Regions from separate parts of the Polymorphospora sp. NPDC051019 genome, predicted to be linked through region 3. Evidence: riboswitches for the same ligand, from Rfam matches in the RefSeq annotation. Region 3 holds a riboswitch; each other region holds the start of a gene.
The links. Region 3 has a riboswitch for thiamine pyrophosphate ahead of thiE (thiamine phosphate synthase). Riboswitches for the same ligand answer to the same signal wherever they lie in the genome.
Positions count from the first base shown of each region.

Region 1 (3,264 bases), on a different contig from region 3:
GCGGACACGTTCCAGGTCGGCGCGGTGAACTCGAGGACCGGCAGCAGGGCCGCCCCGGTCAGGCCGCCGGGCGGGCCGGACACCGCGATCGCGGCGACGGCCACGACGAGCGCGGCGGGCACCGCCCACCGGCGGGCGAACCGGGTCAGCAGCGCCCAGGTGAGGATCACCGGCGCCGCCATCAGCGGTACGTCGATCAGCGCCCGGACCGGGGCGATGCAGAGGCTGAGGAGTACGCCGGCCAGCATGGCACTGGCGATCGGCTGCGGGATGGCGGCGATCCAGCGCCCGAGTGCCGGGAACAGGCCCGCCGCCACGATGAGCAGCGCCGAGACCAGGAACGCGCCCACGGCCGCCGGGAACCCGCCCTCGACCGCCCCGGTCGACACCAGCAGGGCGGCCCCCGGGGTGGACCACGCGACGCTGATCGGCAGCCGGTGGCGCAGGCTCAGCCAGATCGCCACCAGCCCCATCACCACACAGAGGGCGAAGAGACCGGAGGCGGCCTGTCGCTCGGTGGCGCCCACGGCGCGCAGCCCGGCGAGCACCACCGCGAAAGAGCTGGCGAAGCCGACGAGGGCGGTCACCACACCGGCCAGCACCGGTTGCGCCAGGCGTTCCATCGACGGTCCTCCCCATGACCAGGCCGTTCCGCAAACGGAACGCTCCGGTCATGCACCATAGCCGGATGGATTCGCGTCGTACAAGCCGCCGACCGGCGGTCGACGGAGGCGGCGAGGGCGCCGAGGTCGGCCGGCGGGTCCGCGAACTCCGGGAGGCGCGGGGCGTCTCCCTCTCCGCCCTGTCCCGACGCGCCGGCGTCGGCAAGGCGACCCTGTCCGGCCTGGAGAACGGCACCCGCAACCCGACCCTGGAGACGCTCTACGCGGTGACGGCCGAACTCGGGGTTCCGCTGGCCGCCGTACTCGCCGCCCCCGGCACGGATGCCGCGACGATCCGCGGTACGGCGGTCGAGGCGACCCTGCTCCAGGTCTTCGACGAGGGCGACGTCACCTTCGAGCTCTACCGGATGCGGGTGCCGCCCGGACCACCGCAGACCTCACCGGCACACCAGCGGGGTGTGACCGAACACGTCACCATCTTCAGTGGACTGCTCCGGGCCGGCCCCGTCGGCGCGCCCGCCCTCGCCGGCACCGGCCAGCACATCACCTGGATCTCCGACGTACCCCACGTCTACGGCGCGGTCGGCAACGACGAGGTCCACGCGAGCCTGCTGATCCGCTACCCCGGCCGGTCGCGACGCCCGTAGCCGGGCCACCCGGTCTCACGGCTCGTACCCGGCCCGCGGGCTGGATACGATGTCGGCAGTGACACGGGGTGCCCGCCCTTCGAGCGGGCTGAGATCACACCCGTCGAACCTGATCTAGTTCGTACTAGCGAAGGGATGTCCGGGTGAGCCCACGCCTGTCCGCCATTGCCCGGTGCGCCGCCGCTCCCTTCAGGAAGGCGTGCGGCCATGCACCCGACTGACCCGACCGACCACCGGCAGACACCACGCGTCCTCTCCATCGCGGGTACGGACCCGACCGGCGGCGCCGGAATCCAGGCGGACCTGAAGAGCATCGCCGCCAACGGCGGATACGGCATGGCGGTGGTCACCGCCCTGGTCGCCCAGAACACCATGGGAGTCCGCTCGGTGCACATCCCGCCGGTCGAGTTCCTCACCGAACAACTCGACTCGGTCAGCGACGACGTCGAGATCGACGCCGTGAAGATCGGAATGCTCGCCAACTCGACCATCATCGAAGCGGTCGCCGACTGGCTCCGCCGGCAGCGGCCGCCGGTCGTGGTCCTCGACCCCGTCATGGTCGCCACCAGCGGCGACCGGCTGCTCGACGAGCGCGCGGTCGACGCGATCCTGGACCTCGTCCGGCACGCCGACCTCGTCACGCCCAACATCCCCGAACTCGCCGTCCTCGCCGACGAGCCCACGGTCTCCCGGTGGAACGACGTACTCGAGCAGGCACACCGGGTGTCCGCCACGTACGGCGTCACCGTCCTGGCCAAGGGCGGGCATCTCGCCGACGGGTCGGCCTCCGACGCCCTGGTCGACGCCGGCGGGCGACTGTCCGGCGGCCGGGACCTCTTCGAGTTCCCCGGTGAGCGGATCGAGACGACCAACACCCACGGCACCGGCTGCTCGCTGTCGTCGGCGCTGGCGACCCTGCGCCCGCAGGCACCCGGCTGGGAGCATGCCGTCGACCGGGCGAAGCGCTGGCTGACCGAGAGCATCACCCACGGCGCGGCCCTGCGGGTCGGCCACGGCAACGGCCCGATCAGCCACTTCGCCGGCCTGTGGGCCGGCCAAGACGGAGCGTGGTCCTAGCCCGTACCGGCCACACCACGCTCACCGAGCAGCGCGAGCAACCTGTCGTGCGGGACGGCATACCTGACGTGGCCGTTGAACCCGACCGTGGTCGTCGCCATGAACAGCGAGTTCAGCAGCGCCTCCTCGGTCGCCTCGAGGACGGCGGTGAACAACGGATCCACATCGGACTCCGGCAGCACCGGCAGGCCCGGTTCGGCCGTGGCGAACGCCAGCGCGTAGTCTCCGCTGCCGCTGGTGAAGTCCGACCCGACCCGGCCCATCGCGAAGATGGCGCGCCGGGCGAGGCGGCCGAGCTGGCGCGCGTCCAGGCGGGCGTCGGTCGCGACCACGATGACGCAGGAGTTGCCCGGATGCTCCGCGGCCGCCCCAGGCGCCGCTCCTGGCGTCGCCGGTGCCACCGGTACGCCCATCCGCTCGCGCGACACCGGCACCCCGCACACCCGCAGTACGCCGGAGAAGTTCGACTGGACGAGGACACCGACGGTCGCCGCTCCGCGCGAGGTCGTGGTCACCCGTGACGACGTACCGATTCCGGCCTTGAACCCCAGGGCGCCGGTGCCGGTGCCGGCGCCGACACACCCCTCGCCCGGCAGCCCACCGGTGGCACCGTGCAGGGCGGCGAGCACGTGTTCCTCGGTCACCGGCCGCGCCCGGATGTCGGAGAGGAAGCCGTCGTTGGTTTCGGCGACCACCGGGTTCACCGACTGCGCGTCCTCCCGCCCGGGCAACCCCAGCAGGTACGTCACCAACGCGTCCGCGACCCGGAACGTCGACAGGGTCGCGGTCAGCAACACCGGTGTCTCGATCTCGCCCAGCTCGGCTACCTGGGTCGAGCCCACGATCTTGCCGTACCCGTTCCCGACCGACAGCCCGGCCGGCAGCGCCGCCCGGGTGAACAGCTGCTCCGGTACGAC
Region 1 is NZ_JBFBCH010000009.1:280,600-283,863, forward strand. Features, by position in the region: gene AB0M79_RS18810 (benzoate/H(+) symporter BenE family transporter) at 1-623, opposite strand, end outside; gene AB0M79_RS18815 (XRE family transcriptional regulator) at 689-1,270, shown strand; TPP riboswitch at 1,325-1,423, shown strand; gene thiD (bifunctional hydroxymethylpyrimidine kinase/phosphomethylpyrimidine kinase) at 1,478-2,347, shown strand; gene AB0M79_RS18825 (P1 family peptidase) at 2,344-3,264, opposite strand, start outside.
Region 1: another riboswitch for thiamine pyrophosphate. It lies ahead of thiD (bifunctional hydroxymethylpyrimidine kinase/phosphomethylpyrimidine kinase); the one in region 3 lies ahead of thiE (thiamine phosphate synthase).

Region 2 (3,264 bases), on a different contig from region 3:
GCCGCCCGTCGGCGGCGCAGCAGGACAGGATCATCCGGGCCAGGATCGGTTCGCCGCCCGGCCCCTCGGCGAGGAAGCCGGTGAGCTGCACGGTCCGGCCGGTCAGCGAGGCGCCGCCGTCGAAGATCGCCCGGGACGCGTAGTCGAGCACGCTGATCTTCGCCGGGTCACCCTCGGGCAGCGGCGGGTAGCTGTCGGCCCGCTGGCTGGATAGCGCGGTGCCGGCCTGGCCGGCGGCGAACGAGCCGAGCGCCGGCGGGGCGACCAGCAGCAGGCCGAGCACCGGTGCGATCAGCAGCCAGCCGACGCGCGGCTCGTGGTGCCCCTTGCCCCCGTGCTCGTGGCCGTGGTCGTCGTGCTCGTGGTCGTGCCCGGCGCCGGTGGTGCCCGGCCGGGGGCGCAGGTCGTGCAGCAGCGTCATCACCGCGACTGCGACCAGCAGGACACCGGAGGCGATCAGGAACGGCCGCAGCCCCTCCTTGACGTAGCGCAGGTACATGTCGGTGAAGCTGGCCTTGAGTACCGAGCCGCCGAGCAGCAGCAGCACCACGGCCTGGGCCCGCCGGTTCATCGCCGTCCTCCGCTCACAGCAGCACCACACCGACCCCGACGGCCACCAGTACGGCCACCACGAAGGTGGCCGGGGCGAACCGGAACGCGAACCGCCGGCCAAAGACGCCGGCCTGCATCGACACCAGCTTGAGGTCCACCATCGGGCCGACGACCAGGAAGACCAGCCGGGAGGTCAGCGAGAACTGCGACAGCGACGCGGCGACGAAGGCGTCGGCCTCCGAGCAGATCGACAGCAGCACGGCGAGCACGGCCAGCACCAGCACCGACAGCACCGGGTTGTCGGCGACCAGTTGCAGCCAGCGCTCCGGCACCAGCACGTTGATGCAGGCCGCCGCCATCGCGCCGAGCACCAGGAAGCCGCCGGCGTGCACCACGTCGTGGCGTACGGCCGCCCAGAACGCCCGGCCCTTGGACATGCCGTCGAGTTCGGGTCGGTGCGGCAGCCGGATCCAGTCGGCGCGGCCCAGCCGCAGCCACAACCAACCCATGATCATCGCGACGACGATGCTGGCCAGGCCGCGGGCGACCACCATCTCCGGGCTGCCGGGAAAGGCGACGGCGGTCGAGGCGAGCACGATCGGGTTGATCGCCGGCGCGGCGAGCAGGAACGCCAGGGCGGCGGCGGGGGTGACCCCGCGCCGGATCAGCGAGCCGGCGATCGGCACCGCGCCGCACTCGCAGCCGGGCAGGACCACGCCGGCGGCGCTGGCCACCGGTACGGCCAGGGCCGGGTGTCGCGGCAGCGCCCGGGCCCAGAACGAGCGGGGCACGAAGACCGCGATCACGGCCGAGAGCACGACGCCGAAGACCAGGAACGGCACCGCCTGCACCATGACCGAGACGAACACGGTCGTCCAGGTCTGCAGGCGCGGGCTGGAGATCGCGGTCGAGAGCGGCCCCCGGAAGACCACCAGCAGGAGCAGCAGCGCGGCGAGCACCTCGACCGAGCCGATCCGGTCGCCGAGGAGCGGGCGGCGCGGTGGTGGTCCGGGGTCGGGCGGGCCGCCGCCCGCCGGTCCGGTGCCGCTGGCGGGACCGGCCCCCGTGGTGTCGGGGGCGGCATTGGCCGTGGTCACTGAAGGCTGGTCCCTTCACTACGGACGGTCGCGGTGGGGGCAGACCACCCTACCGCGCGACCAGGTGTCGGGGGCCACATCCGACCTCGGCGCTGTCGCGAAATCACCGTCGGTGCTAGCGTCGGCGCCACAACTTCATATCCGACAGGGGAGCGCACAGCGCTGAGAGTGCGGGACACCACCGCAGACCCTCGAACCTGATCTGGGTAATGCCAGCGCAGGGAGTTCGGTCGATTCTCCAGCCGCGCCACGACCGTCCGGTCGTGGCGTGCGTCTTGCCTGGTTCGCTCGAAGAACTGGGAGGCACAGCCATGACACAACCCACCGCCAGCCGCTGGCGTACGGTCGACATCGTCGTCGCGTCGGTGATCGCCGTCGCGTTCGGCGTCATCTTCTGGGCCTGGAACCTCGTGTGGAGCGCCACCGACCCCGCCTTCGCCTTCTTCCCGGGGGCCCAGGGCATCATCTACGGCATCTGGCTGCTGCCCGGCGTGATCGGCGGGCTGGTGATCCGCAAGCCGGGGGCGGCGTTCTACTGCGAGTTCCTCGCCGCGTTCATCTCGGTGATCCTCGGCAGCCAGTGGGGTGCCCTGGCCATCGTGCAGGGCGCCTTCCAGGGCCTCGGTGCGGAGGCCGCGTTCCTCGCGTTGCGTTACCGCTCCTTCAAGCTGCCGGTGGCCGTGGTCTCCGGCGCGCTCGCCGGCCTGGCCGCCGCGGTCTTCGACCAGATCCGCTACTACGCCGGCTACGACCTCGTCTCGTTCCGGATCCCGATGTTCGTCTTCACCGTGATCAGCGCCGCCGTGATCGCCGGTGCCGGCGGCTGGGCGCTGACCCGGGCGCTGGCCCGGACCGGGGCCCTGGATCGCTTCCCGGCCGGCCGCGAGCGGACCGCCGTCTGAACCGGATGCACCGATCAAGGACCGGGTACGCGGCGGCGCCCGCGTACCCGGACTCGGCCTGGACCGGCGGCCCGGCACCCGGCGACCCGGCACCCGGCGGCCCGGTGGGGCGCCGGTGAGCACCGTCGAGCTGCGCGGCTTCGGGTGGCGGCACGCCGGCCGTAGGGCGTGGGCGGTCCGCGGCCTCGACCTGCGCGTCGAGCACGGCGAGCGGGTGCTGCTGCTCGGCCCGTCCGGGGCCGGCAAGAGCACCCTGCTCGCCGCGCTCGCCGGGCTGCTCGCCGAGGACTCCGGCGAGCAGGAGGGCACCGTCGAGATCGACGGGCTCGACCCGCGCAAGTCGCGGGAGCGGGTCGGCATCGTCTTCCAGGACCCGGAGAGCCAGCTCGTGATGGCGCGCTCCGGTGACGACGTGGCGTTCGGGCTGGAGAACCGGGGGGTGCCGGCCGGCGAGATCTGGCCCCGGGTCGACGAGGCGCTGCACCGGGTCGGTTTCCCCTACGACCGGGACCGGCCGACCGCCGCGCTGTCCGGCGGCGAGCAGCAGCGGCTCGCCCTGGCCGGCGTCCTCGCCCTGCGCCCCGACCTGCTGCTGCTCGACGAACCGACGGCCAACCTCGACCCGGCCGGCGCGGCGCTGGTACGCGACGCGCTCGATCGCGCGGTCGGCCGGGACACCACGATGATCCTGGTCGAGCACCGGGTGGCCGACG
Region 2 is NZ_JBFBCH010000003.1:80,561-83,824, reverse strand. Features, by position in the region: gene AB0M79_RS07400 (TIGR03943 family protein) at 1-571, opposite strand, end outside; gene AB0M79_RS07395 (permease) at 585-1,526, opposite strand; TPP riboswitch at 1,786-1,891, shown strand; gene AB0M79_RS07390 (ECF transporter S component) at 1,961-2,551, shown strand; gene AB0M79_RS07385 (ABC transporter ATP-binding protein) at 2,667-3,264, shown strand, end outside.
Region 2: another riboswitch for thiamine pyrophosphate. It lies ahead of AB0M79_RS07390 (ECF transporter S component); the one in region 3 lies ahead of thiE (thiamine phosphate synthase).

Region 3 (3,264 bases):
TCCGCGACCAGGTCGGCGGTCAGCGGCGTCAGCACGATGCCGTGCCGGTAGTGCCCGGTGGCCACGACCACTCCCGGCCGGCCGGGCAGCGCACCGATGATCGGGGCGTTGTCCGGCGTACCGGGCCGCCAGCCGACCCGGGTCTCGGTGAGGTGGTATTCGGCGATCTCCGGCAGCAGGTCGGTCGCGGCCCGCAGCAGATCGAGTACGGCCCCCGCCGTGACGGTGTCATCGAGCCGTTCCTCGACGGTCGCCCCGACCACCACTTCGCCGTCGGCGCGCGGCACGAGGTAGACGTGCCGCCGGTCGGCGTAGCCCCGGATCACGTGCTGGAAGCCGGGCGCGGCACCGTCCGGCGCGCGCAGGCGCAGCACCTGGCCCTTGACCGGCCGGACCGGCACGCCGGCCAGTGCGGCCGCGCCGACGCCGTTGGCGACCACCACCGTGCCCGCGTCCACCGTGGACAGATCAGTGACCGTGGTCGGCTCGACGCGTACCCCGGCCCGCCGCGCCGCCGCCGCGAGGGCGACGACCAGGCGCCGGGGGTCGACCTGGTGGTCGTCGGGCGCATACCCGCCACCGCGCACCCGCGGCGAGAGCCCGGGCTCGCGGGCCCGCAACTCCGCCGGGCGCAGCACCGTGATCGGCAGCCCCAGCCCCCGCTGGTACGTCCACAGCCGCTCCGCCTCGGCCAGGTCGTCGGCGGTGAGGGCCACCACGAGGGTGCCCTCGTCGCGATAGCCGACCTCGGTGCCGGCGGCCCGCGCGAGTTCGGCGGCGAAGCCGGGCCAGCGGGCGGCGGAGGCGACCAGCAGCGAGGTCAGCTCCTCCTCGCCGAAGTACGCCTCGGCCACCGGGGCCAGCATCCCGGCCGCCACGTCCGACGCACCCGAACCGGGGGCCGGGTCGTGGACGACCACGCTCATCCCCCGGGCGGCGCAGCGCCATGCGATGGCGAGTCCGATCGGCCCGGCGCCGACGACGGCGACGTCCGGCCTCATCGGACGGCCGTGATCGCGGCGAGCAGTTCGGCGGTGGCCCGGGCCGGGTCGGCGGCCGACGAGACGGCGCCGACGACGGCCACGCCGTACGCGCCGGCCGCGACGAGTTCCGGGGCGCTGGCCGCGGTCACCCCGCCGATCGCGATGACCGGCACGTCGACCGCGCCGGCCACCGCGGCGATCCCGGCCGGCCCGATCGGGGCCGGCAGCCCGTCCTTGGTCGACGTCGGGTAGCAGGGCCCGACGCCGAGATAGGTCGCCCCGGCCGCCACCGCCGCCCGCCCCGCCTCCCCGGTACGCGCGGTGGCGCCGAGCACCGCGTCCGGGCCGAGCACCCGGCGGGCCGCGTCGACGGGCAGGTCGAGCGCGCCCACGTGGCCGCCGGCGGCGCCGACCGCGAGCGCGACATGCAGGCGGTCGTTGACCAGGCAGGTCGCTCCGGCCGCCGCGCACAGGTCGGTGACCCGGCCGGCCAGGTCGTACGCCTCCCGGTCGCTCGCCAGGTCCTCGACCCGGACCTGTACGACGAGTTCGGCGCCGGCGGCGGACAGGGCGGCCCGTACGACGGCGAGCGGATCCCGGCCCGGCCGGGTGTCGGTCACGAGATGCAGTCGTCCGAAAGACGGCACAGCAGCACTCCTCCCTGCGCCGGCATTACCCGGATCAGGTTCGACGGTCGGGGGCTGCAGCCCCCCTCTCAGCCCGGTGCACCGGGCTCCCGTGGGTCACTTCCGCGACCGAGAGTACGTCTGCCGTCCGGTCCCCGTAAAGGGGGGACCAGGTCAGAGCAGGGTGGCGAGCGCCTCCCGGTCTTCGGCGGACGGCTCCCAGGCACCGGCCCGCGCGTTGGCGCGTACCTGGTCGGGGGTGGTCGCCCCGGCGATCACGGAGGTGACCGCGGGGCGGGCGGCGAGCCCGCCGATGGCGACGTCGAGCAGGTTGCGGCCGCGCTCCGCGGCGAACTTCTCCAGTGACTCGATCAGGTCCCAGGGCGCGGCGGCCAGCCGCTTGGCCCACCGGTCCTCGGCCAGCCGGGTGCCCTGCGGCGCGCTCTCGCCCCGCCGGTACTTGCCGCTGAGCAGGCCACTGGCCAGCGGGAAGAACGGCAGGAGGCCCAGCCCGAACCGCTCGCAGGCCGGCACGACCTCGGTCTCGGCGTCCCGTTCGATGAGGCTGTAGTGGTTCTGGGCGCTGACGAACCGGGTCAGGTTCCGGGTCCGGGCGGTCCACTCGGCGTCGGCGATCTGCCAGCCGGCGAAGTTGGAGTTGCCGAGGTAACGGACCTTCCCGGCGCGGACGAGATCGTCGAGCGCCGACAGCGTCTCCTCGATCGGCGTCGCCGGATCGGGCTCGTGCATCTGGTAGAGGTCGATGTGGTCGGTGCCGAGCCGGCGCAGCGACGCCTCGACGGCCCGGACGATGTACCGGCGGGCTCCGCGGGCACCCCGGTCGGCGCCGTTGGCCCCCTCCATGTTCATGCCGAACTTGGTGGCCACCACCACCTCGTCCCGGCGCCCGCGCAGGGCCGCGCCAAGCTGCTCCTCGGAGGCGCCGTGCGGGTTGCCGTAGATGTCGGCGGTGTCGAAGAGGTTGATCCCGGCGTCGATCGCGGCGTCCACGACCGCCTTCGTGCCGGCGGCGTCGAGCTTGCGTCCGAAGTTGTTGCAGCCGATGCCGACCACGGACACCACGAGCCCGGAGTCACCCAACCGGCGGTAGCGCATCTCAGTCATGTCGCGAGCCTATGCGGGACGGTGTCAGGCGACGTCCCAGACCGGTTCGGGCACCTCGACCACCTCGCCGTCGCCGCGGAAGAGGACGAAGCGGTCGAACGACCGGCTGAACCACCGGTCGTGGGTCACCGCCACCACCGTGCCGTCGAAGGCCCGCAGCCCCTCTTCGAGTGCCTCGGCGCTGGCCAGGTCGAGGTTGTCGGTCGGCTCGTCGAGCAGCAGCAGGGTCGCCCCGGACAGCTCCAGCAGCAGCACGAGGAACCGGGCCTGCTGACCGCCGGACAGCGTGCCGAACCGCTGGTCGCCCTGCCCGGCCAGCTCGTAGCGGCCCAGCGCCGCCATCGCCGCGTGCCGGTCCATCCCGTCCCGGTGGTCGTCGCCGCGCCACAACACCTCGACCAGGGTCTTCGCCATCAGTTCCGGCCGGTCGTGGGTCTGTGAGAAGTGACCGGGCCGCACCCGGGCCCCGAGCCGTACAACACCGTTGTGCGCGACCGGCGCCAGTGTCACCCCGACGTCGACCGGCACGT
Region 3 is NZ_JBFBCH010000004.1:399,469-402,732, reverse strand. Features, by position in the region: gene thiO (glycine oxidase ThiO) at 1-1,001, opposite strand, end outside; gene thiE (thiamine phosphate synthase) at 998-1,630, opposite strand; TPP riboswitch at 1,625-1,732, opposite strand; gene AB0M79_RS11025 (aldo/keto reductase) at 1,784-2,725, opposite strand; gene AB0M79_RS11020 (ATP-binding cassette domain-containing protein) at 2,759-3,264, opposite strand, start outside.